2 regions of the Agarivorans sp. genome follow, and region 1 is predicted to be linked to the other one. Evidence: predicted binding sites of a transcription regulator. Region 1 holds the regulator's gene; the other holds the start of a gene.
The links. The regulator ArgR, encoded in region 1, controls arginine synthesis, uptake and breakdown. The targets are predictions, from matches to a motif close to ANTGAATANNTATTCANT.
Positions count from the first base shown of each region.

Region 2: the regulator ArgR is predicted to act here: its motif matches at 5,861-5,878, upstream of argA (amino-acid N-acetyltransferase).

Region 1 covers NZ_JBNKPP010000080.1:807-11,979, reverse strand. The annotation lists gene rplI (50S ribosomal protein L9) at 1-335, opposite strand, end outside; gene rpsR (30S ribosomal protein S18) at 385-612, opposite strand; gene priB (primosomal replication protein N) at 623-931, opposite strand; gene rpsF (30S ribosomal protein S6) at 937-1,365, opposite strand; gene rlmB (23S rRNA (guanosine(2251)-2'-O)-methyltransferase RlmB) at 1,564-2,298, opposite strand; gene rnr (ribonuclease R) at 2,301-4,811, opposite strand; gene ACQY6Q_RS04575 (tetratricopeptide repeat protein) at 4,887-5,486, opposite strand; gene mdh (malate dehydrogenase) at 5,707-6,636, opposite strand; gene ACQY6Q_RS04565 (transporter substrate-binding domain-containing protein) at 6,815-7,525, opposite strand; gene argR (transcriptional regulator ArgR) at 7,715-8,182, shown strand; gene ACQY6Q_RS04555 (ABC transporter ATP-binding protein) at 8,380-9,432, opposite strand; gene ACQY6Q_RS04550 (ABC transporter permease) at 9,448-11,124, opposite strand.
Region 2 covers NZ_JBNKPP010000276.1:11,123-22,295, reverse strand. The annotation lists gene ACQY6Q_RS16455 (MFS transporter) at 1-845, shown strand, start outside; gene ACQY6Q_RS16450 (phthiocerol/phthiodiolone dimycocerosyl transferase family protein) at 894-2,183, shown strand; gene ACQY6Q_RS16445 (GrxA family glutaredoxin) at 2,303-2,560, shown strand; gene ACQY6Q_RS16440 (DUF4250 domain-containing protein) at 2,725-2,919, shown strand; gene ACQY6Q_RS16435 (porin) at 3,390-4,406, shown strand; gene argA (amino-acid N-acetyltransferase) at 4,502-5,842, opposite strand; gene ACQY6Q_RS16425 (helix-turn-helix domain-containing protein) at 6,084-6,740, shown strand; gene ACQY6Q_RS16420 (HDOD domain-containing protein) at 7,076-7,900, shown strand; gene ACQY6Q_RS16415 (efflux RND transporter permease subunit) at 7,941-11,087, opposite strand; gene ACQY6Q_RS16410 (efflux RND transporter periplasmic adaptor subunit) at 11,133-11,173, opposite strand, start outside.

The DNA.
Region 1 (11,173 bases):
TTCACTACTGCAACGCCAGCGGCAGTTACCACATCAGCGATGTCGCGAGTACCGATAGAACCGAATAGTTTACCTTCTTCACCAGCTTTAGCTTCAACAACAATCGCTTCTAGAGCGTTTAGTTGTTCTGCGCGAGCTTCAGCTTGTTTTAGAGCGTCTGCAAGTTTAGCTTCTAATTCTGCACGGCGAGCTTCAAAAACTTCAACGTTAGATTTAGTTGCTGGTACTGCTTTACCTTGTGGGATCAAGAAGTTACGTGCGTAACCTGCTTTCACATTAACCTGATCACCTAAACCGCCTAAGTTAGCGATTTTGTCTAATAGAATAATTTCCATTACCTTTCCTCGAAAATGTAAGTTGAGTTAGGCCAATTGCAACGCCGATTTACTTATGTAAATCAGTGTATGGCAATAGAGCCAGGTAACGAGCACGTTTAATAGCGCGTGCAAGTTGACGTTGGTATTTAGCGCTTGTACCAGTAATACGGCTAGGTACAATTTTACCACTTTCAGTGATGTAGTTTTTCAATGTTGCAGTATCTTTATAATCGATCTCTACAACACCTTCCGCTGAGAAGCGGCAGAATTTACGACGACGGAAAAAACGTGCCATAACATTATCCTCATGATAACAAATCAATTTCCGAAGCATGAAGAACCAATCGATAATTACCGTTGGCGGCTTTGTGGCTATGTATAAAACCACTTACCCTGACTTCACACCCCATACTTATATGCGATGAATCTTGCTTTAAAATATCGCCACTTGCGACCACTGCCATTTGGCAATAGGCTTGGCGAGAAAATCCAGCTTCTTGCTGCTGCGAACGATGCTCTACCCAAAACTGGCAATGAGCAACCCCCGCCGGACTGATTGTGCGTTTTGGTGCGCGTAAAACCCGCCCTTGCAAAACCAATCTATTTTCAGACATTCGTCTTATTCTTCGCTAGTTGACTCTTCTTCAGCTTCTACTTGAGGAGCTTCGTCAGTTGCTTGGTCTTCACGACGAGCTGAACGCTCATCGTCACGACGAGCTGGACGCTCATCTTTAGCTTTAGCAATTGCAGATGCTTCTGTGATAGCAGACTTAGTGCGCATGATCATGTTACGGATAACAGCATCGTTGAAACGGAAAGCAGTTTCCAACTCATCAACAACTTCTGCGCTAGCTTCGATGTTCATAAGAACATAGTGGGCTTTGTGCAATTTTTCGATTGGGTAAGCCAATTGACGGCGGCCCCAGTCTTCCAAGCGATGGATGCTACCGCCGTTATCATTGATAACTGCTGAGTAACGCTCGATCATACCTGGAACTTGTTCGCTCTGGTCTGGGTGGACCATGAATACGATTTCGTAATGACGCATGATTGCTCCCTACGGGTTATAGCCTCGTTCATGGTACAGTCAAACCGAAGAGGCAAGGAACTAAAAATAAAATGACTGTTTTAGGGGCGCAAATTCTATGTGAAGGTGAGATTTTAATCAAGTTAAATTAACGCCCCTGTACAAATAAAAAAGGAGGCGTAAATACGGCCTCCTTTTAGACGTAAACAGAGCTCACATTTAACGGCGTTGACGCACCGCCTCAAACAAACAAATCCCTGCTGCTACCGACACATTTAAGCTGGAAACAGCGCCTAACATCGGTAATTTGACTAACTCGTCACAGGTCTCACGCGTTAAGCGCCGCATCCCGGTTCCCTCTGCGCCCATCACGATGGCCATCGGTCCCTGTAATTTACTGTCGTAAATGAACTGTTCGGCCTCACCAGCCGTGCCGACAACCCACACCCCTAACTGTTGTAAATCACGTAAGGTTCTCGCAAGGTTTGTCACCACCACTAAAGGCACTGTTTCGGCGGCACCACAGGCCACCTTTCGTACCGTAGCATTCAATTGCACCGATTTATCTTTAGGCACAATCACTCCCGCCACTCCAGCGGCGTCGGCATTACGTAAACACGCACCTAAATTATGCGGATCGGTCACGCCGTCCAAGACTAAAAACAGCGGTGCAGTAGTAGCTTCAACTAACTGCTTTAAATCGTGTTCATTATAGCCACGCCCCGCCTTAACCCGAGCAACGATCCCCTGATGTTGGGTACTCTCTGCTTTATCGTCTAGCGCCTTACGCGGCATAAACTGAACCGATGCGCCTAAACGACGTAACTCATTCAACAAGGGTAATAAGCGCTCATCTTGACGGCCTTTAAGGGCGAAGACTTCTATAATTCGCTCGGGGCTACGTTCGAGTAAGGCCTGCACCGCATGCAGACCATAAATAACTTGTTGGCTCATATTTAATTCTTCTGTTGTTTAGCGACGCTGCGCTCTTTTTTACCCGGCCGTTGCTTGCGTTTTTTACTGGGTTTCTTACGCTGCTTCGGCTGGCTATCACTGTTGGATTTGGCTTTTTTAGCTGCAGGATCACGTTGCTGCCACGGGCTAAAGCCACCTTTATTTTCTCCCGCCGAGCTACTCTCTGACTTAGCTGCGCGACGCTTACCCTTATTTTTACTATCACGGTGGCGCTGTTTATTGCGCCCTTTGTTACGTCCTTCTTCGGTTGGCTCAGGTTTAATAAACCGTTGCCCCCGCCCACCGTCTTTACCGCTGCGAGCTGGACGCTCAAACTCATCGGCTTGACCGTCTTTATTGACCACCACAAATTCCATCTTACGGTCGGCCATGTTCACCGCAGCCACCTTAACCCGTAAGGCATCGCCAATCCTAAAGCGCTTACCGGTATTTTCCCCCACCAGCAGCTGACGAGCGGCATCATAATGATAATAATCACCGCGTAAAGAGTTGATGTGCACTAAACCATCGATATGAAACTCATCCAAACGAGCAAAAAAGCCAAAACCGGTTACCGCAGCAATGGTGGCGGGTAAGACTTCACCAACATGATCCTGCATGTACTCACACTTAAGACTGTCCGCGACTTCTCTAGTGGCATCATCGGCACGACGTTCAGTCATCGAGCACTGCTCGCCAAACTTGTCCATCTCCTCATCTTGGTAGGCAAAACCACCGGTGGCGGTCCACTTATGCTTTAAGCTTTTACCCGCTGCGTCGGCCTCAAGTTTACTCACCAAGTACTTAATCACCCGATGCAATAATAAATCGGGGTAGCGACGAATTGGCGAGGTGAAATGGGCATAGGATTTTAACGCCAGGCCGAAGTGACCAATATTGTCTGGCTGATACACCGCCTGCATCATTGAACGTAACAACATGGTTTGAATCAGCTCAATATCAGGGCGCTGCTGGATAGCCTCAACTAAGTTGAAATAGTCACTCGGCTGCGGCTCTTCACCGCCACCTAACGGTAAGCCCAATTCATTTAAAAACCCCCTAAAATTAGTGAGACGCTCTTTTCCTGGGCGATCGTGCACTCGGAATAAAATCGGCTGGCGATGCTTCTCTACAAACTTGGCCGCAGCCACGTTTGCTTGAATCATGCACTCTTCAATCATCTTGTGCGCATCATTACGGGTGAGCGGAATAATTTGTTCAATTTTTCGCTGGGCATTAAAGATGAAGCGAGTTTCCTGGGTTTCTAGCTCAATCCCCCCTCGTTCGGAGCGGGCTTGTTTTAAAGCTAAGTACAAACGATGTAACTCTTGTAAATGAGGAACTTGTTCAGCATAACGCTGACTTAAGGCTTCATCACCCTCCAAAATCGCAGCCACTTTATTGTAAGTAAAGCGAGCATGAGAATGCATCACTGCTTCGTAGAATTTATAACCCGATAAGCGCCCAGCTGCCGAAATCGTCATTTCGGCCACCATACACAAACGGTCAACGTTGGGATTTAGCGAACACAAACCATTAGACAGTTGTTCCGGTAACATGGGAATAACTTGGTCAGGGAAGTACACCGAGTTGCCGCGATTTAAAGCTTCTTTATCTAAGGCCGAGTCGGGACGCACATAATAGGACACATCAGCAATCGCCACCCATAAACGCCAGCCACCTGATTTTTTAGCCTCACAGTAAACCGCATCATCGAAGTCGCGGGCATCTTCACCATCAATGGTAACCAGAGGTAAATCGCGTAAATCAACACGATTGACTTTAGCCTCGTCATCCACCTCTTCGGCGAGTTTCTCTACCGCTTTGCTTACCGCCTTGGGCCATTCGTGAGGGATATCGTGATTGCGTAAGGCGACTTGCACTTCCATACCCGGTGCCATTTTTTCGCCAAGAATATCAATCACTTTACCAACGGCCAACTTGGGTGCTGAGGGACGACTAACCACCTCAACCACCACCACTTGCCCTTGGCGGGCACCCGCGGTATCGTTTTTACCAATGATAATGTCTTGATTAATTCGAGTATCATCAGGCACCACATAGCGGTGATTACCTTCAACAAAAAAGCGCCCCACCAATTCGACTTTGCGCGCTTTAAGCACCCGTATCACTTGGCCTTCACGACGCCCTCGCTTATCCATACTTGAAGGTGCTGCCAGCACAAAATCATTATGAAAGACCTTGCGCATTTCCTTCGCTGGAAGAAATAAATCACTACCTTCTTGGGTGGTTTTTAAAAAGCCAAAGCCATCTCGGTGACCAATAATAGTTCCCGTCACTAAACCTAAACGTTCCGGCAAGGTATAAGCGCCAATGCGCGTGGTCACTAATAAGCCTTCTTCAAACATTTCAGCCAGAGTAGCCGCAAACTGGGCCTGCTGCTCGGCATTACACAGCGCTTGCAGCCAGTCCTTAGAAACTGGCGCCATTTCCTCGCTAACAGCAGCAAGAATGTGGGATTTGAGAGTGGCTGATACAGCCTGATTTTGCATTAACTCACCTATAAGCTAGAACCATTAAGGGACTCCTTAATAGAATAGCTCTATGTTAATGCTTTGTGCCTAGCTTTAGTAGGGTTGGTTGCTCGCTTTAGCCTTAACTACCACATATTCAGGCATTTTTTGGGCTAATTTAGCCAATAGTTGGCTTGCCTGCCTATGGGTTTGCTTGTCGGCAATAATCGAATGATGCAACCAGCGGTAGGCATCTTCATAATCGTAGGGGCTACCGTTACCGTCAACATACAGCTGCACCAAACGCAGCTGTGCGGCCAAAAAGCCACGCCCCGCGGCTTCTCTTAATAATGGAATCGCCTTTGCGTAGTCTTGTTGTACCAAGGTTCCGGTAGCGTAATAACGGCCTAATTGTTCCATTGCAGCGGCTAAACCTTGGTTAGCTGCTCGCCACATGTACATCACGCCCAACTCTGGATCGGCATCTACGCACACTCCCCAGGCCAACATATCTCCCCACAGAAACTGATAACTAGGAATAGCAACAATTTCTGCACGAGCTTCAATATCTTCGACCAACTGGCAATCATCTGCCTTCACCCGAGCAAGATGTTGGTTTTTATTGATCCATGCAATCAATTCATCTTGTTGGTATAACTGCACCGCTTCAATAGCAGGAGGGCTAGTATATTCTGTAGGATCAGTATTCACCATTTCGGAACTAGCTGGCTCCGCTTCATCGTCGACCGACAAAGCATCAATCGATTCAGCATGGGCAAGGCCTAACACGGCCCACAAAACTAATGAAATAACGTGCTTATTCATATCCAATCCTCTTAACAATTAAGCTATCGGCAGGCATAGAAAAAGCTATAGTAGCTTTAGCATAAAAAAAGGAGCGCTAAGCACTCCTTTCATTTAGCTTCGCGAGGCCTTACACAAATTCAATACCTTTTTCGATATCGCCATGTAAGGTATCTAACATGCCTTCAATGGCCTGTTTTTCAAACTCACTCACTTCACCGTAAGGTAAGATTTCAACTACACCTTGCGCACCAAGACGCACTGGCTGAGCAAAAAACTGAGCATGTTCACTGCCGCCATCAACATAAGCACACTCAATAACGTCTTCGCCTTGAGCAGCTTTAACCAAAGACAAACAAAAACGCGCTGCTGCTTGGCCCATAGAAAGCGTAGCACTTCCGCCACCGGCTTTAGCTTCAACCACTTCGGTGCCAGCATTTTGGATGCGAGTCGTCATCGCCGCAATTTCTTCGTTGGTAAAAGAAATACCGTCTAGTTGCGACAACAATGGCAAAATAGTTACACCACTATGACCACCGATCACATTCAGTTTAATGTCGGCTGGATTTAAACCTTTGGCTTCAGCGATAAAAGTCTCAGAACGAATCACATCTAAAGTAGTCACGCCAAATAACTTAGCGGGATCATAAACACCGGCTTTTTTCAGTACCTCTGCGGCGATAGGCACAGTGGTATTCACCGGATTGGTAATAATACCGATGCAAGCTTTAGGGCAGGTTGCGGCCACTTTTTCGATAAGGTTTTTAACAATACCAGCATTAATGTTGAATAGATCTGAACGATCCATTCCCGGCTTGCGCGCCACACCAGCTGAAATTAATACGATATCGGCTCCTTCTAAGGCAGGGCTGGGGTCTTCACCTGCGAATCCTTTAATCGCCACTTGCGTAGGAATGTGGCTTAAGTCAACAGCAACCCCTGGGGTTACTGGAGCAATATCGTATAGCGAAAGTTCAGAACCAGCGGGTAACTGGGTTTTTAATAGTAATGAAAGGGCTTGGCCAATTCCGCCTGCAGCTCCTAATACGGCAACTTTCATCCAACTTCTCCATGCTTTTTTTGTAGTAGTAGAGGGGACGTCTATAAAGACTCTGACAAGATAACGGAATACACCTAAAAATACAATTTGGTAACATTTTTAAAGCAAGTTAAAAACAGTAAAACCTTGCCTCTATCACACTTTAACAACACTATATAAGACCTTGGTCTAACAGACTTTACTGTTTAAAATAGTGCTTGTATAGGCTTTGGTAGCGACCATTGTTTTTTAACACAGTAAGGGCATGATTGATTTGTTGTAACAAACTTGGATTTTGTTTAGATACAGCAATGCCCAAGCCCCCTACCGGGTATTTGGGCTCAACTTGGGTAACAAAACCTGTATGACTAGCAAGCCAATACTGCGCAGCTGCCGCATCTAAAAAGACTGCATCAATTTTACCCTGGCTTAAATTAGCCAGTGCTAGCTGATAACTCGGATAGGAAATTGACAATAATTCGGGGCGTTGACTGCGCAGAAAATGCTGAAAACTAGAGCCACTTTGTACCGCAATAACCGAAAAGTCAGCCAACTCAAACCCAGCATGACTAATGTATACCGCCGTATTTTCGAAATAAGGCTGGCTAAAACTCACTTGCTCTAAGCGAGCATCGGTAATATCTAAGGCCGATATGGCTAAGTCATAATTACCCGCGGCCACGCTATCCAATAAACTATCAAACGGCTGATGGTAAAACTCACAGCGGCGCTTAATTTGCTGGCATAGCGCCTTGGTCAGGGCTATATCAAAACCCACAATCTGTTTATGTTCATTAAAGCTCTCGAAAGGGGGATAAGAAGCTTCGGTCACCACTCGCAATGGCACCTCTTCGGCGACTAGCCAATTGCTAAATAGAAGGGTAATAAAAAACAAAAACTTAAGCCACATCGTTAGCTACTCGTTTGGGATGAACTGCTTATACTAATCTAGCTTAGCAAAGCCTCCCAACTAATTAAAAGTTCGCCATTGTTCAAATCTGTGCCCAAGCGTGCATTTATATGCATAAATGTCGAATAAAGTTGATATAAGCCATAAACTTGGCGACAATAAGCACGGATTTATAAGCTCGGATCACCGATGAAATATAGCGATAAACAAGAACAATTAATTAAAGCCTTTAAGTCACTGTTGAAAGAAGAACGGTTTGGCTCACAAGCTGAAATTGTTACCGCCTTACAAGAGCAAGGCTTCGAAAACATTAACCAATCCAAAGTGTCCCGCATGCTAAGTAAATTTGGCGCGGTGCGAACTCGCAATGCGAAAATGGAAATGGTTTATTGCCTACCAGCAGAACTGGGGGTGCCAACTGTTTCTAGCCAATTAAAAATATTAGTATTAGAAATGGACTATAACGATGCGTTAATAGTTATCCATACTAGCCCCGGCGCGGCACAATTGATCGCTCGACTACTTGATTCACTGGGTAAAGCCGAAGGCATTTTAGGCACCATCGCCGGTGACGACACCATCTTTATCACGCCAACCCGTGATGTGGCTATTGCCGACGTTTACCAGTCAGTAAAAGAACTATTTGAAGCTGGATAACTCACCTCAACTCGGGTTAATGAGCGTTGTCATAGGATTTTTAATTTGCTTAGCTCTCAACGCTGTTTAAATGTCCTGAACAGGGCAAATTTGCGCAGTAATAGTAGGCTATTGTACGCAAACTTAACGCCGAGGATGGCTTTAAGGACGGCATTAACCTAATCCAAATTATGATTAACTACCTATCTTCGCTAAAGCTAGGCTTTAGCGAAGATATATGCCGCCTCTGCCGCTACCGACAACCACACCTTGGTTCCGGCACTCGCCTGCCAATGATCACGCATACGCGCATGTATTACTCGCTCAGGCATACTAGGTAACTGTAATCTAAAGTGCGTTTCATCACCCATGGCATGAACCGAAATCACCCTCGCTTCAACGTACTGACTGTTTTCTAGCTGGTGCACCACGATATCTTTTGCCCGTACAATCACTTCTACTGGCTGGGTTTCGGCTATCTGTTCGGTCAAAAAACAACCCAAAGGCGTATCAACTCTGCCTTGCTTCACACAACTTTCAAAACGGTTGCTCGGCCCAAACAAAGCTGCCACAAAAGCATTTTTAGGTCGTTGGTAAATCTCTTGAGGGCTATCATTTTGCACAATTCGGCCCTGCTCCATCACCACAATGCGATCAGCAATAAACATTGCCTCCAAGGGATCATGAGTAACCATCACAGCTGGCGTATTGCTTTTCTTCAATACATCGAGGGTTTCTTCGCGTACCTGTTGACGTAAATGCTCATCCAAGGCAGAAAAAGGTTCATCGAGTAATAGCGTGTTCGGCTCTGGAGCCAAAGCCCGAATTAAAGCAACTCGTTGCTGCTGGCCACCAGACAAGGTATGAGGAAAACGCTCTAGCAAACCTTGCATGCCCATAGAAGCCAAACTGTCTTCAATCCACTGCTTACGTTGTTGGATATTTTGCTGCTTCCGTAAGCCGTACTCTATATTCTTACGCACGCTCATGTGCGGAAACAAAGCATAGTCTTGAAACATCATGCCAATACTTCGCTGCTCTGGTGCCATATGGATAGCTTGCTCTGGCGCGGCAACTAGCTGTTGCTGCAAATATAACTCACCACTTTGTAGGCGCTCTAAACCCGCAATTAAACGTAACAGCGTGGTTTTACCGCAACCAGAAGGCCCCAATAAGGCTACGATTTGATTGCTTTCCACCTCAAAATTAATATCCCTTAAGGCCTGTTGCTTTCCGTAAAAGTGATTAACTTGTCGTAAAACAATACTCATTATGTTGTTACATCCTTAAGTGCGGCTCTGCGAAGAACTAATATTTCGGCTCATGATAATTACCGGAATAATCCCCGCTAACAATATGGTTAGTGCCGCTAGCGAACTCTGTTCCAATTGCTCCAATGAAGCCAAGTCCCAGACTTGAGTAGACAGCGTATTAAAATTAAATGGGCGCAATATTAAGGTAATCGGCAACTCTTTCATGGTATCGACGAAGACCAATAGTATTGCGGTTAATAAACTGGGCCGAATTAACGGCAGATGGATCCGCCAAAGTGTTTTACCTGAACGGCTACCCAATATTCTTGAAGCGTCATCCATTTCTGGAGTAATTTTACTCAAGCTAGCATCTAGGGTGCGGTAACTTAAAGCGATAAAACGCAAGGAGTAAGCTAGCACCAAGGCGCCTCCGGTGCCGGTTAACAGCAAGCCGGTGGGATAGTCAAACCAAGCCTGCATGAGTCGGTCAACCCAGTTATCAAACAAGCCTAAGGGATACAAAATACCCACCGCTAATACCGCCCCCGGTAAGGCATAGCCTAAGGTAGCCGCTTCCGCGATGCTACGCATTTGGCTACTTTTAGACAAACGTACACCGTAAGCCAAGAGCAGACCTAAACAGCTGGTTAACAGCGCCGCCATCACCGCTAAAGAAAAACTATTCCAAGCACTAGCTAGGTATTGCTCTAGGCCCGCATCGAGACTACGAATGGCGTAATGGCTTAATACCCCGACAGGCAATAAAAAACCAAGACAAATCGGCAATAGGCACAATAAACAAGCGGCATAAGCTTTCGCGCCAGTGAGCGGTTCGGCAAACATAGCAGGGGATTGGCCAGTTAACTTGTAAAACTTACCAGCGTGGCGGCTATAACGCTCTAAGCCTAACAACAAAATGGAAAAGCTGACTAACATCAATGCTATCTGCGCTGCCGCCGATAAGCTGCTCATGTTTAGCCATACATCAAAGATCCCTGCGGTTAAAGTGGGTACCGCAAAAAACTCCACCGTGCCATATTCGTTAATGGTCTCCATTAACGCCAACGTCACCCCTACCACTATCGCAGGCCTCGCCAATGGCAAGGCTACTTTAAAAAAACTTTGAGTTTGGCTTTTTCCCAAACAGCGGCTCATTTCAAACAGCTGAGCGGCCTGCTCAACAAAGGCGGCTCTAGCCAGCAAATAAACATAGGGATAGAGCACTAAACTGAGAACAGCAATGGCCCCCTGAATGGAACGAATTTCGGGAAACCAGTAATCTCTTGCCGTTTGCCAACCAAAGATGGCCCGCAAGCTTTTTTGCACAAAGCCGGCATATTCCAGTTGGTCGGTAATCACAAAGGCTAGAATATAGCTGGGAACGGCTAAGGGCAGCAGTAAGGCCCACACTAACAAGGACTTTAGTGGGAAGTTAAAGCGTGTCACCAGCCAAGCAGCGCCGGTACCTATCAAGGTAGTGAATAACGCAACGCCAATACAAAGCACTAAGGTATTCTTTACATATACCCAGAATACGGTGCTGAGAAGATGTTGCCAAATTTCCGCATTATTCGACCAAGAAAGCTTGAACACCGTAAACACCGGGATAAACGCGAATAGTGCAATGGCTAAGGCGAGCCATACCCAGATATCTAATCCTCGCGGCACGAGAGAAAAACGATTGGTAGTTTGTTTGGCAGTGATGCTCATAGTTTCCAAATAAAGGGTCTTTACTAACGAAAAGAGCTGACCCCTAGGC
Region 2 (11,173 bases), on a different contig from region 1:
ACCAAATTTTAGCGCGCTGCCTAATCAGTGATAGCTATCGAGGCCTTGAACTAAAACATGGTTTTGCTTGGTTGGGCATGGCGGCCTCGGTCATCCCGGTGATAGGGCCTGTGGTAGGCGGTTTGGTGACCGCCTATTGGGGATGGCATTATTTGTTTTTCATCATCGGTAGCGCGGTGAGCATATTAATGATGATGGCGGCTAAATGGTTGCCAGAGACTCAAACCGAGTTGGGGTCGCCCTTGCAGTTTAAACGAGTTATGCGCGATTACTTTAATTTGGCGCTGAATCCCCATTTTATCGCTTATTCTTGCTTATCGTGGATCGCCAGTATTGGCTTGATGTATATGATTAGCAGCGCGCCATTTGTATTGCAGCACGATTTTGGTCTCAGCGCCGATAGCTATGGTTTGGTTATGATCATTCCGGCTGCTGGCTTGGCTTTAGGCAGTGCCTTTACGCGTCGTTACAACGGTCGTTGGTCTGAATTGCAAGTGATAGCTTTAGCATCTACCTTGCCTTTTTTGGCGACTTTAATTCTGTTGCTCAGAGGGAATGAGTTATCTTGGGTGGTATTGGCGATGAGCTTGATTAGCGCCAGTGTTGGCAGTATTTACCCGATCTCTCAATCGGGCTTGTTTGGCCTATTTCCCTCGCAAGCGGGCACGGTGTCGGCCTTAAGTGGTACCAGCCAAATGACCTTAACCGCGCTAGCTGTTGGGCTATTAACCAGTATCTTATTGCCGAGCACAAATGGAATGGCGGTCATATTTACGGTGATGGGGCTGTGTTTAATGTTGGCTATGGTGATCCAGGTTATGAAAGTCAGGCCGCTAGCTGTGTAAAGATAGTATGCTGAATTTATAACAATTTTTCTGACATAAGGAGCCCTGATGACGATTAGAGCTTTAGGCCATACAGAGTCTTTATTTGCCAGTTTAACCAGCTGTGGGGCAATGTTGGTGGTGAATGCGGTAGTAGTAAAAGGCAGACTTAATGCAGATTTAGCGCCGCAGATTCATCAACTATTGTTAGCTAGACATCCCTTTTTGAGCCTCTGTTTACAAGGCGATGCACAGCACTGGCGTTGGCAAAACTGTTCCACTCCGGTTGAGTTGAAGGTTGATTACCTTGAGTCACAGCCGTTCCAACCAAGTTTGGCTGAACTCATGGAGCAGCAGAGCAATCAGCCTTTGTCGGTGGGAGGGCCGTTGTGGCGAGTTCGTTTGTTAGTTGGGGCGGAGCAATCAGCTCTAATCATTAGTCTTCATCATTGCATTTGTGATGGCCTCTCGGCTTCCGCTTTGCTGGCTGAATGGTTAAGTCACCACCAGCAATTATTACAGAAAGTCGCCATTCAGCCGAAGCGTTTAGCGCTTCGGCCTAGCGTTCATCAAGCGTTGAATCATCAAATGCCTCCGCAGGGTGGCAGCCCTTTTTGCGCCCCCCTCTCTAGCAAACAAGCTAAGGCGTGGTTGGCGCAAAGTGAAGTGAGCCTAAAGTCTCGTAACAAATTACAACTCATTAGTTTTGAAGCGGCCCAAACCAGCGCGCTGCTTAAGTTGGCGCGCGCTCATCAATTGAGTTTAACTATATTGCTTTACGCTGTAGCTATAGAAACCGCTTTAGCGTTAGCTAAAATCCCAACTGATTCGGTGAGTGCGGGAGGGAATGCCAATCTACGGCCAATTATCGAGCCAGCCGTTGACGAGCAGGAGTTGGCTTGTTATGTGTCGATGTTTTCTTTTGACGTGGCTTGCTTTGATGATGACGATTTTTGGCAGCGGGCTAAGCGGATCCACCATTCATACCAACAGCAGGTAGCGACGGGGTTGCACCTCATCTCGTGCAATGATGATTGGTGGCGGCAACAGGCTTCTCGTGCGGAGCAAGATATGCAACTGGTTGCAGGGCGTTTTAATTGCATTCATCTGTCTAATTTGGGCAATATTGAGCACTTGTTTGCGGCTTTACGAAAACAAGGCTTAGAGGCTCAGCAATATTACTTTACCGCTGCTCAACACCTTGTGGGTTCCATTTTTTGGTTGGGTACTCAGACGCTGGCGGGGGGCTTAACGGTTACCATCAATTGTGTTGAACCCATAGTCAGCCAGAGCATGCGACGCGAATTTGCTGAGCAGTTTAAAGCGCGTTTGCTTAGTTTGTTACAAGCGCAGGACTGACGGCTAACCCCATTTTGATTAATAGTTATAACCTATTACTTACAACGAAATATTCAATTTTTTTATATTGCATTTAATCGGTATAGTATAGGTAAATCTTGTTCCCTTGGAGTTTAACTATGTTTGCAGTAATTTTTGGTCGTCCTGGTTGTCCTTTTTGTGTTCGTGCTAAACAGATTGCAGAACAGCTAAGCGAAGCGCACGAGGATTATAATTACCGTTATGTGGATATTCATGCCGAAGGTATTTCTAAAGCTGATTTGGAAAAAACCGTGGGTAAGCCGGTTGAGACGGTACCGCAGATCTTTGTTGATGAAAAACACGTAGGCGGTTGTACAGAATATGAAGCATTGATGCGCGAACAGTTTGATTTCTAAAAATTAATTTTCTTGCTAAAAGCCTGGTTATTACCAGGTTTTTTTGTTTCAAGCCTGCAGTAAACAAAAAATCCTAGTCTTCAGGGGGCTGTGGCTACAAAATTTTTAAAATTTTAACTAAGCTGAAATTACCACCAAGCCTTAATTGAACAGGGGAGTGTGTGATGGATGCTAGTTATATGTTGAATCTTGATGCCAATATCTTGTTGGGGATTGTTAACGAAAAACTACGTTTGGAATGTGATAGTTTGGAAGACTTAGCGTTAACGTTTGGTTTTGAAGAGCGCTCATTGGCTCGTCGTTTAGAAAGCATTGGTTATCACTATGATGTGATAAGTAACCAGTTTAAGGCTTTTTAGTCTGCTTGGTTTTTCTCTCGATAGATGCTGATCAGCTATCTATCGAGAGCTAGCTGTTTAGCAAAATAGAATTTCTTCTAACTTGAACATTTAGCTAACTTCACTGGTCAATGGCATTGGCTTGTGGCTAATTGTTGTTGGCGTTGCGGTAAACAGCCCATTGGGTATTCTATATCTTATATCATCAATCCTAGCTCTAGCCTCTCTGTTGCACTGGCACCACTCTTTGTTAAATCGTTCTTAGTCTTTTGGCCATGTAGAGTGGCTATATAGCCGTTTTAATGCGGCTAGTTGTTAGCGGATAAGCTCCAGTAGTGAAAAATAAGTGTTTAATTATTAACTGCTTAGAGCGGCAATATAAAGTTCCCTTGTCATTAATCTTTAATTTTTCAGTCACCTGATTGTCATTTATCAGCCCTAAGATTTCGTTCAACTTTTGTAGAGTTAGTTCACATTTTTTAGGGATTAAAATGAAAAAGCTTACTATTATTGCCTTGGCTGTTGCCGCAGCTTCTGGTTCTGTTCAGGCCGCCAAAGTTTATCAAGATGAAAAACATTCGGTGGATCTATATGGCCGTGTATACGCTGGTTATACCGTAGGCGATGACGAAGGTAAATCTGACAATTTCGGCTCTGATCAATACGTTCGTTTGGGCGCTAAAGTTAAATCTAAAATTGATGACGTTAGCTATGCAGTAGGCCGTTACGAGCTACAACTAGAAAGCAATCACGAAGGTGATGAAGCCTCTAAAACCAAAACTCGTCTAGCTTATGCCGGTTTTGGCGGTAATTACGGTGAGTTCACCTTTGGCCGCAACTACGGCGCTCTAGAGTTAATTGCCGACTGGACTGATAGCAGCTACGTAAACCCATACGGTAACAGTGCCTTAGGTATTAGCTCTAGCCGCGAAGAAGGCATTGGCCGTTCTGGCAACGTTTTAAAATATACTGGTGAATTCAGCGGCTTAGACGTACACGTTTCTTACAAGTTTAACGACAATGAAAAAGAAGACGGTGTAAGCCAAGACAACTCAGCCTACGGCATCGCATTGGCTTATACTTTTGACTTCGGCTTTGGTATTGGCGGTGGTTACAACGTAGCTAACAATGCAGACGGTATCGACGACAGCAAAATGGCCATCTTCGGTGTGAACTACGATGCCAACGGTGTATATGCGGCAGCCAACTACGCCACTGGTACTAACAACAAAGGCTTTAAGCAGCACCATGCTGATAGCCAAGGTGACCATACTGGTTACGAAGCTGTTGTGGGTTACAAGTTCACTAAAAACTTCCGCGCTCAAGCGATGTGGAACAAAGCTGAGCTAGAGCCAAATAATGGCACGAAATTCGATAAAGTCGATTACTACACCATCGAAGGTCGTTACGACTTAACTAAACAACTACGCATCGTGGCTGCTTATCAAATGAATCAAATTGATGATGCTAAAGACGAGTTCCACTTTGCTGCTCGCTACGACTTCTAAGCTCAACCCTGCACGCTAAGCACTGGCTTAGCGTGCACTTCCTTACTTTCTTATGTTTGTCTCTTTCCAGCTCCTTGCGAGCTGGTTTTTTTGTTTTAGCTAATATTGATGAAGAGAATTTTTGAGCGTCGTTGCAAGTTGTAAATGGCTTGTTTTTCGGTGGGCAAATCTTCGAAGTTGGCCAAAGCAAAGCCGCGTTCTCTAAACCAATGAATGCTCTTGGTGGTGAGTACAAACAGCTTACTTAAGCCCTGTTGTTTGGCGCGTTTAATAATTGCTTGTAGTAGTCGGTCACCACGGCTAGCTTGGCGGTATTGAGGATGGCTAACTAAGCAAGCCAGCTCGCCCATGTTTTCTTTGCTAAAGGCATACAAGGCGGCGCAGCCAATAATCATGCCGTCTCGTTCAACAATGGTGAAACGATCAATTTCCATTTCTAGCAATTCGCGAGAGCGACGCACTAATATGCCTTGTTCTTCTAAGGGGCGAATGAGTTCGATAATGCCGTTTATATCGTCTAAGCGGGCTTCGCGGATCCGCTCATAACTGTATTGAACTAATTGGGTGCCGCTGCCGTCTCGCGTATACAGTTCTTTGAGTAAGGCGCCGTCTTGCTGGTAACTTACTAAATGGCAGCGCTCAATACCGCGGTCACTGCACTGGATCGCGGCGCGTAGGTAGCGCAGCGTATCTTTATCGGTATTTTTTAAAAATGCCTCGGAACTCATCAGTTGATGAGCGGTGTCGGGAAGCAATTCGCTGAGCAGTGTGCCGTCTTCATTGTGGATCCCTTGCTCTGGGCAAAAGTAGATCACCTTATCGGCTTTGAGTGATACGGCAATTTCGGTGGTGATGTCTTCAGAGCAGATATTAAATAGCTCGCCGGTCACGGATACACCCAGCGGCGAAACCATCACTATCTCACCGTGTTCAAGCTGTCGTTTAATACTCTGATGGTTAATGCGGCGTACTTTACCGGTGTGTAGAAAATCAATACCGTCTTCTACCCCGATGGGTTGAGCCACCACAAAGTTGCCACGTACCACGTTAATATGGGCTTGATGAAGCGGCGAATTAACTAAGCCCATAGACAGCTGGGCTTCGATATCCATTTGAATTTGGCCTACCGCCTGTTTAATGATGTTTAGGCTACGTTCATCGGTAATTCGTTGCTCGCCGGCAAATAGACAACTGTGTTGGTGAGCAGCAATCAGGCTGTCAATTTGTGGCCTAGCACCACACACCAAAACAATTTTTACCCCCAAGGTTTTTAGTAACGCTATATCTTGAATGATGGTGGTAAAGTTATCGCTGCTACTAGCCTCGCCACTGAGCATAACAACGAAGGTTTTTCCTCGGTGGGCATTAATGTAAGGGGCAGACTGGCGAAACCAAGTCACTAAATCTTCGGCCGAGCGGTCCAAATTCGTCTCCATGAATAACTAACTATAAGTTTTGACTAACAAGTCAAATTAACTGTAATTGTTGCATAACTAGAGCCATTGTCGAGAACTAAGTTTGCCTTCTTGACAAAACTCATACACAGATGTGTCGTTATGAGGTTGTGAAGTCGCAAAAGGTGGAGTATAAGCTGCTGTGTTAACACAATGGTAGTAGTAATAAATATTAATTTTATCAATGTATTTGATGGGAATTAATGAGTAAAGAAGGATATTTATGGATAACTATGTCGTACCTGAGCATCTGGCTATGCGCAAACAACCTAGTCAAGTACGCACCAGGCGACTAGTCGAGCACATATTAGACAACACCTTGTGGTTGATTCAAGAGCAAGGTATGGCTGCGGTAAATACCAACTTGATTGCTAAATATGCAGAAATAGATATTGCTTCCCTGTATCGCTTTTTCAAAAACAAAGAAGCTATTTTCTTTGCCTTGGCGCACCGCTGGTTTATTAAAGTTCAGCAGGTGGTGATAGAGCAAGATTTCCAACAGCGAGTAGGTAATATTCTTCAATACGAAGATAGTGCCCAAATCAAACTACGAGCTTTACCTGAGACTGAAGTCATGTTGGTTAGCTTTCATGAGTTGTTTACTCACGATAAAGATTTTAAAGCGCTGGAGAATTGGCATCGCAATATCGTGGTATCACAGATGAAACGTTCGTTTATTGAAAATGGCAGCAAGTGGGACGATCAGGCTTTAAGTAGTGCTTGCGTTTACCTATATAACCTCACTAGAAATTTCATCGCCGGTACTATTGGTATGTCGGAAGAAGAGTATTTGCAGCAGTTTGCTTGGTTCCAAGTAACCGCCAATCAGTTGCGTGAGTTAGTGTTAATGGGTGAAGTGCCCACTTTCTTTACTGAGTAAAATATTGCTTTGCGGTCATTAAGTTCAGTCTTAGGGCTAGTGTAATGACCATAGTCCCGTTTTAATTGTCTGATTTACAATCGAATTTGTTTTTATCTTCGTTCATTTATCCTTACACATAAAACTACCTAGAATTTCACCTTTCCTGCTATTTTGTGCGTTGCTTACTGTATTTTAGCTAGCTATCAGGTCAAACTATTCTTAATATTCATTCGCGTAAAATCATCAATAAAAGCGCCGTTTATTGCGTAAGCTAAACTGATATCGAGATGATGATTAAGCGATGTGAGAGAGTCAGCAGTGATGGCTCTACATCATTTTCTAGGGAGTAAGTCATGGAACTGGAAGCGTTTTTCCAGCAGGTTAAAAAACTGCCAGTGATGCCGCAAATTATGCAGGAGTTGCTAACCAGCATTAACGACGAAAATGTCGACTTGCATCAACTGGGCAAAAAGTTATCAACCGACCAGTCGCTTGGGGCGAATGTGTTGAAAATGGCTAACTCAGCTGCCTTTCGTGGTGTAAAGCAAATTGACTCGATTGAGGCCGCCGCAATCCGGCTAGGCTTGAAGCGAGTGCGCTCGCTGGTGGTCGCCGCGGGTTTAAATGGCATGATGCCCAGTAAAAACTTCGACCAACAACAGTTTTGGGGGCAGGCTATTTACGTGGCCTTATTGGCCCAGGCTTTGGCTAAATGCAGTGACATCGAGCCCGATACGGCATTTACTTGTGGCATGTTACACAACTTTGGTGAATTGTTGATTGCCAGTGCCACGCCTGAAGAAGCCGGCCTAATTGAACTGTGTTTAGAGAGTGGTGAAACTCGGGTATCGGCGCAGCGCCAAACTTTGGGTTTAGATTACGCCCAAATTGGTGGTGAACTGGCTCGTCGTTGGAATTTCTCTCCGGTGATTACCGATGCCATCGAGCAGCAGCTCAACCCCATGGATTATGAAGAAGTATCCCGCCCCGCAGTGCTGATCCGCCTAGCGATTTTTGCTCACCATGCCTTAAATGCCAAACTCAGTGCCGAGATGGTTGCAAACAACCTACCCGAACCTCTGTGTCAGTTGGCTGGGGTAGATAAAACCAAGGCACAAAGCTATATCGAAGAAGCGATAGAGCAGGGTGAACAAATGATTAATCATAGTATGGCTTAACCCGCCCACTAGCTTACAGTAAGGCCCTTAGGGGCCTTTTTTATGGGCGCTTTGGCGTTTTAAAACCAGCTAACCACCAGCGTTTAAAGGCCACCAAGGCTTGGTGGGCATCGTTTAGCAGTAGATAGTTGACCGGTACCACCAATAAGGTGATCAGGGTGGCGAAGATGATGCCAAAGCCCAGCGATATGGCCATTGGGATTAAGAATTGCGCTTGGGTACTCTTTTCAAAAATCAGCGGCATTAAACCGGCAAAGGTGGTCAGTGAGGTGAGTATTACCGCACGAAAACGCGCCACCCCGGCATTGGCTACCGCCACCATAATATCCACGCCCTTGCGTCGTTGGCGGTTGATATAGTCCACCAGTACTAAGCTGTCGTTTACCACCACTCCAGTCAGTGCCAGCATGCCCATCATACTCATAATGGTAAGTGGCATGCCCATGATCATATGGCCCAAGATGGCACCCACCACCCCAAAGGGAATGGTCGACATCACTACAATGGGTTGCCAGTAGGAGGCAAAGGGAATGGCTAATAAGGCATAAATCACGAACAAGACAAATAACAAGCCTACCCCAAGGCTGGCAAAGGACTCGCGCTGCTCTTTGGCCTCCCCTTCCAAACTAAAACTCACTTGAGGAAAGGCGACTAAGCGCTGTTGCAGCCACTGTTGTAAATCTGCCTTGATAACTTCGATATTGGCTTGCTGTTTATTCACGTCGGCGCGAATATTTTGGGTGCGTAGGCGGTCAATACGGGTAATGGTGGCAGGGCTTTGTGAAGCCTGCACTGTGGCTACCTCACTAAACGGTAATTCAGCGCCAGTGGGAGTGCGAATTAACATGTTAGTTAAATTGTATTGTGATTGGCGTTCGCTGGCAGGATAGCGAACATACACCTTCACATCTTCGCGGCCGCGCTGAATGCGTTGAACTTGATAACCAAAAAAGGCGCTTCTTACTTGTTGGGCCAGGTCATTTAAAGTTAAGCCCAAAGCCTGGGCCTGAGGTTTGATATTGAGTTGCAGCTCTACCTTGCCGTCTGCCAAGCTGTCTTCAATGTCGAAAATGGCCGGATATTGCTGTAGCTTTTGCTTAGTTAAGTCTGCCAATTTAGCCATGGCGGCAAAATCGTTACTACTAAATTGAATATCTAAAGGCGAGCCTCCGCGGCCCATTTCGGCGCGAAAACTGAGGCTTTCAGTACCCGGTAAATTGCCGATTAGCTGACGCCATTCGCGCACTAATTCGGTACTGCTAATTTCTAAGCTGCGGGTTTCAGGAGGCTCTATTTCAAATACCACCCGGCCTTGGTTACTTTGACCACTGCCGCTACCGCCGCTGGAACCACTGGTAGCTAGAATGTTGAGAATAATGCTGTCGCCGGTGTCTGGGTCGCGGTATTTTTGCTGCAGAGTAAGGGCTGCATCAAGAATCCGGTTTACATAGTTGTCGGTAATGCCGAATGCCGTGCCCGCTGGCATCACTAGGCTAGCACGGGCGGTTTCACTGGGTACCCGCGGGAAAAAGACAAAGCGGATCCAGCCTGAGGTAGCCAGAGAAAGCACCACAATAAATATCCCAACAGCGACGGCTGCGGTGGTAATGCGGTGGGCGAGAGCTTGTTTCAACAACGGTTGGTAAAACTTTAAGATGGCGTTTTCAAAACCATTGGCAAAGTTGTTTTGCCAACGGGTGAAGCGTCCGGCTTGCTTGCTGGGTGGCTTAATGTGTTTTAAGTGGGCGGGCAAAATCAGTTTCGACTCCACCAAGGAGAACAACAAAACCGGAATAACAATTAAGGGAATTTGCGCAAAAATCTCTCCGCGCACGCCACCGATCATCATCAGCGGTAAAAATGCCGCAACCGTGGTTAATACCCCAAAGGTCACCGGCACCGCCACTTCTTGAGTTCCTTTAATCGCCGCGCTAAGCGGTTTCTCTCCAGCCTTGAGGTGGGTATAAATATTCTCACTGGTGACAATGGCATCGTCGACCAAGATCCCCAGCACCATGATGAAGGCAAACAACGAGATAATATTAATCGTCACATCTACTGCCGGCATCACTAGCAAGCCACCCATGAAACTAATCGGAATGCCGATACACACCCATAGCGCAATGGCCGGGCGTAAGAATAGCGCCAGCAATAAGGCCACCAAAATACTGCCCTGAATGGCACTGTTTTTTAAAGTATTAAGCCGCGCTTTGACGATTTTGGAACTGTCTCGCCAATAATTTAAACTGACGCCTTTGGGCAAATAAGGCTGTTTATCTTGAATGAATTGTTTCACCGCATCGGAGATGTCGATGGCACTTTGGTCACCCACTCGATAAACCTCAATCATTACCGCGGGCTTTTTATTAAAGCGATTAATGATAGGTGTTTCTTCAAAACCATCGACGATGTTGGCAATTTCAGACAGGCGGATCCGCGTGCCATCGGCTCGACTTATGATCAGCAGATCGGCGAATTCATCGCCTAAATAGGCCTGGCCTTTGGTGCGCAATAAGATTTCGCCACCTTGGGTTTTTACCGAGCCCGCAGACAAGTCTAGCGAGGCTTGGCGAATAATTTGCGCCACTTGGCTCAGCTCTAGGCCATATTCACGTAGCTTTTGCTCCGATATTTCGATGGATATTTCATAGGGCGCCACCGAGTCCAGTTCTACTTGGCTTAGTTCCGGCAGTTGTAATAACTCGTCGCGAACGGTCTCGGCCACCAAGCGCAGTTCTTTCTCGGCCAATTCCCCGGAAACGGCAACGGTAATGGTTTCGCGTTTAAACTGACTCAGGCTTACCACTGGGCGTTCGGCGTCACTGGGAAAGGTATTAATGGCGTCGATCCGTGATTTGATGTCACTCATCACATCGCGAGTATCATAGCGGGAGTTGATTTCGGCGCTGACTCGGGCCGCGCCTTCTTGCGATATTGAGGTAATTTGTTCGATGCCTTCGATATCGCTGATCGCTTCCTCAATGCGAATCGCTAAGCTTTCTTCGCTTTCTTCAGGGCTGGCTCCTGGCAGGGCAATGCTGACATTCACCATGTCTAATTCAAATTCGGGAAATACCTCCAGCGGCAGGCGAAACTTGGCGGAATATAAACCAAGGCCAACAATGAGTACCATCAGCAAGTTAGCCGCCACATGGTTACGGGTAAACCAAGCAATTAAACCGTGCATTGGGCTACTCCTATTGGCGAGCAAAATAATGGCAAGGTGAGTTGCTTACAGCTGGTCATTAGCTTGCTCCGCTGCTTCTGCTGGGG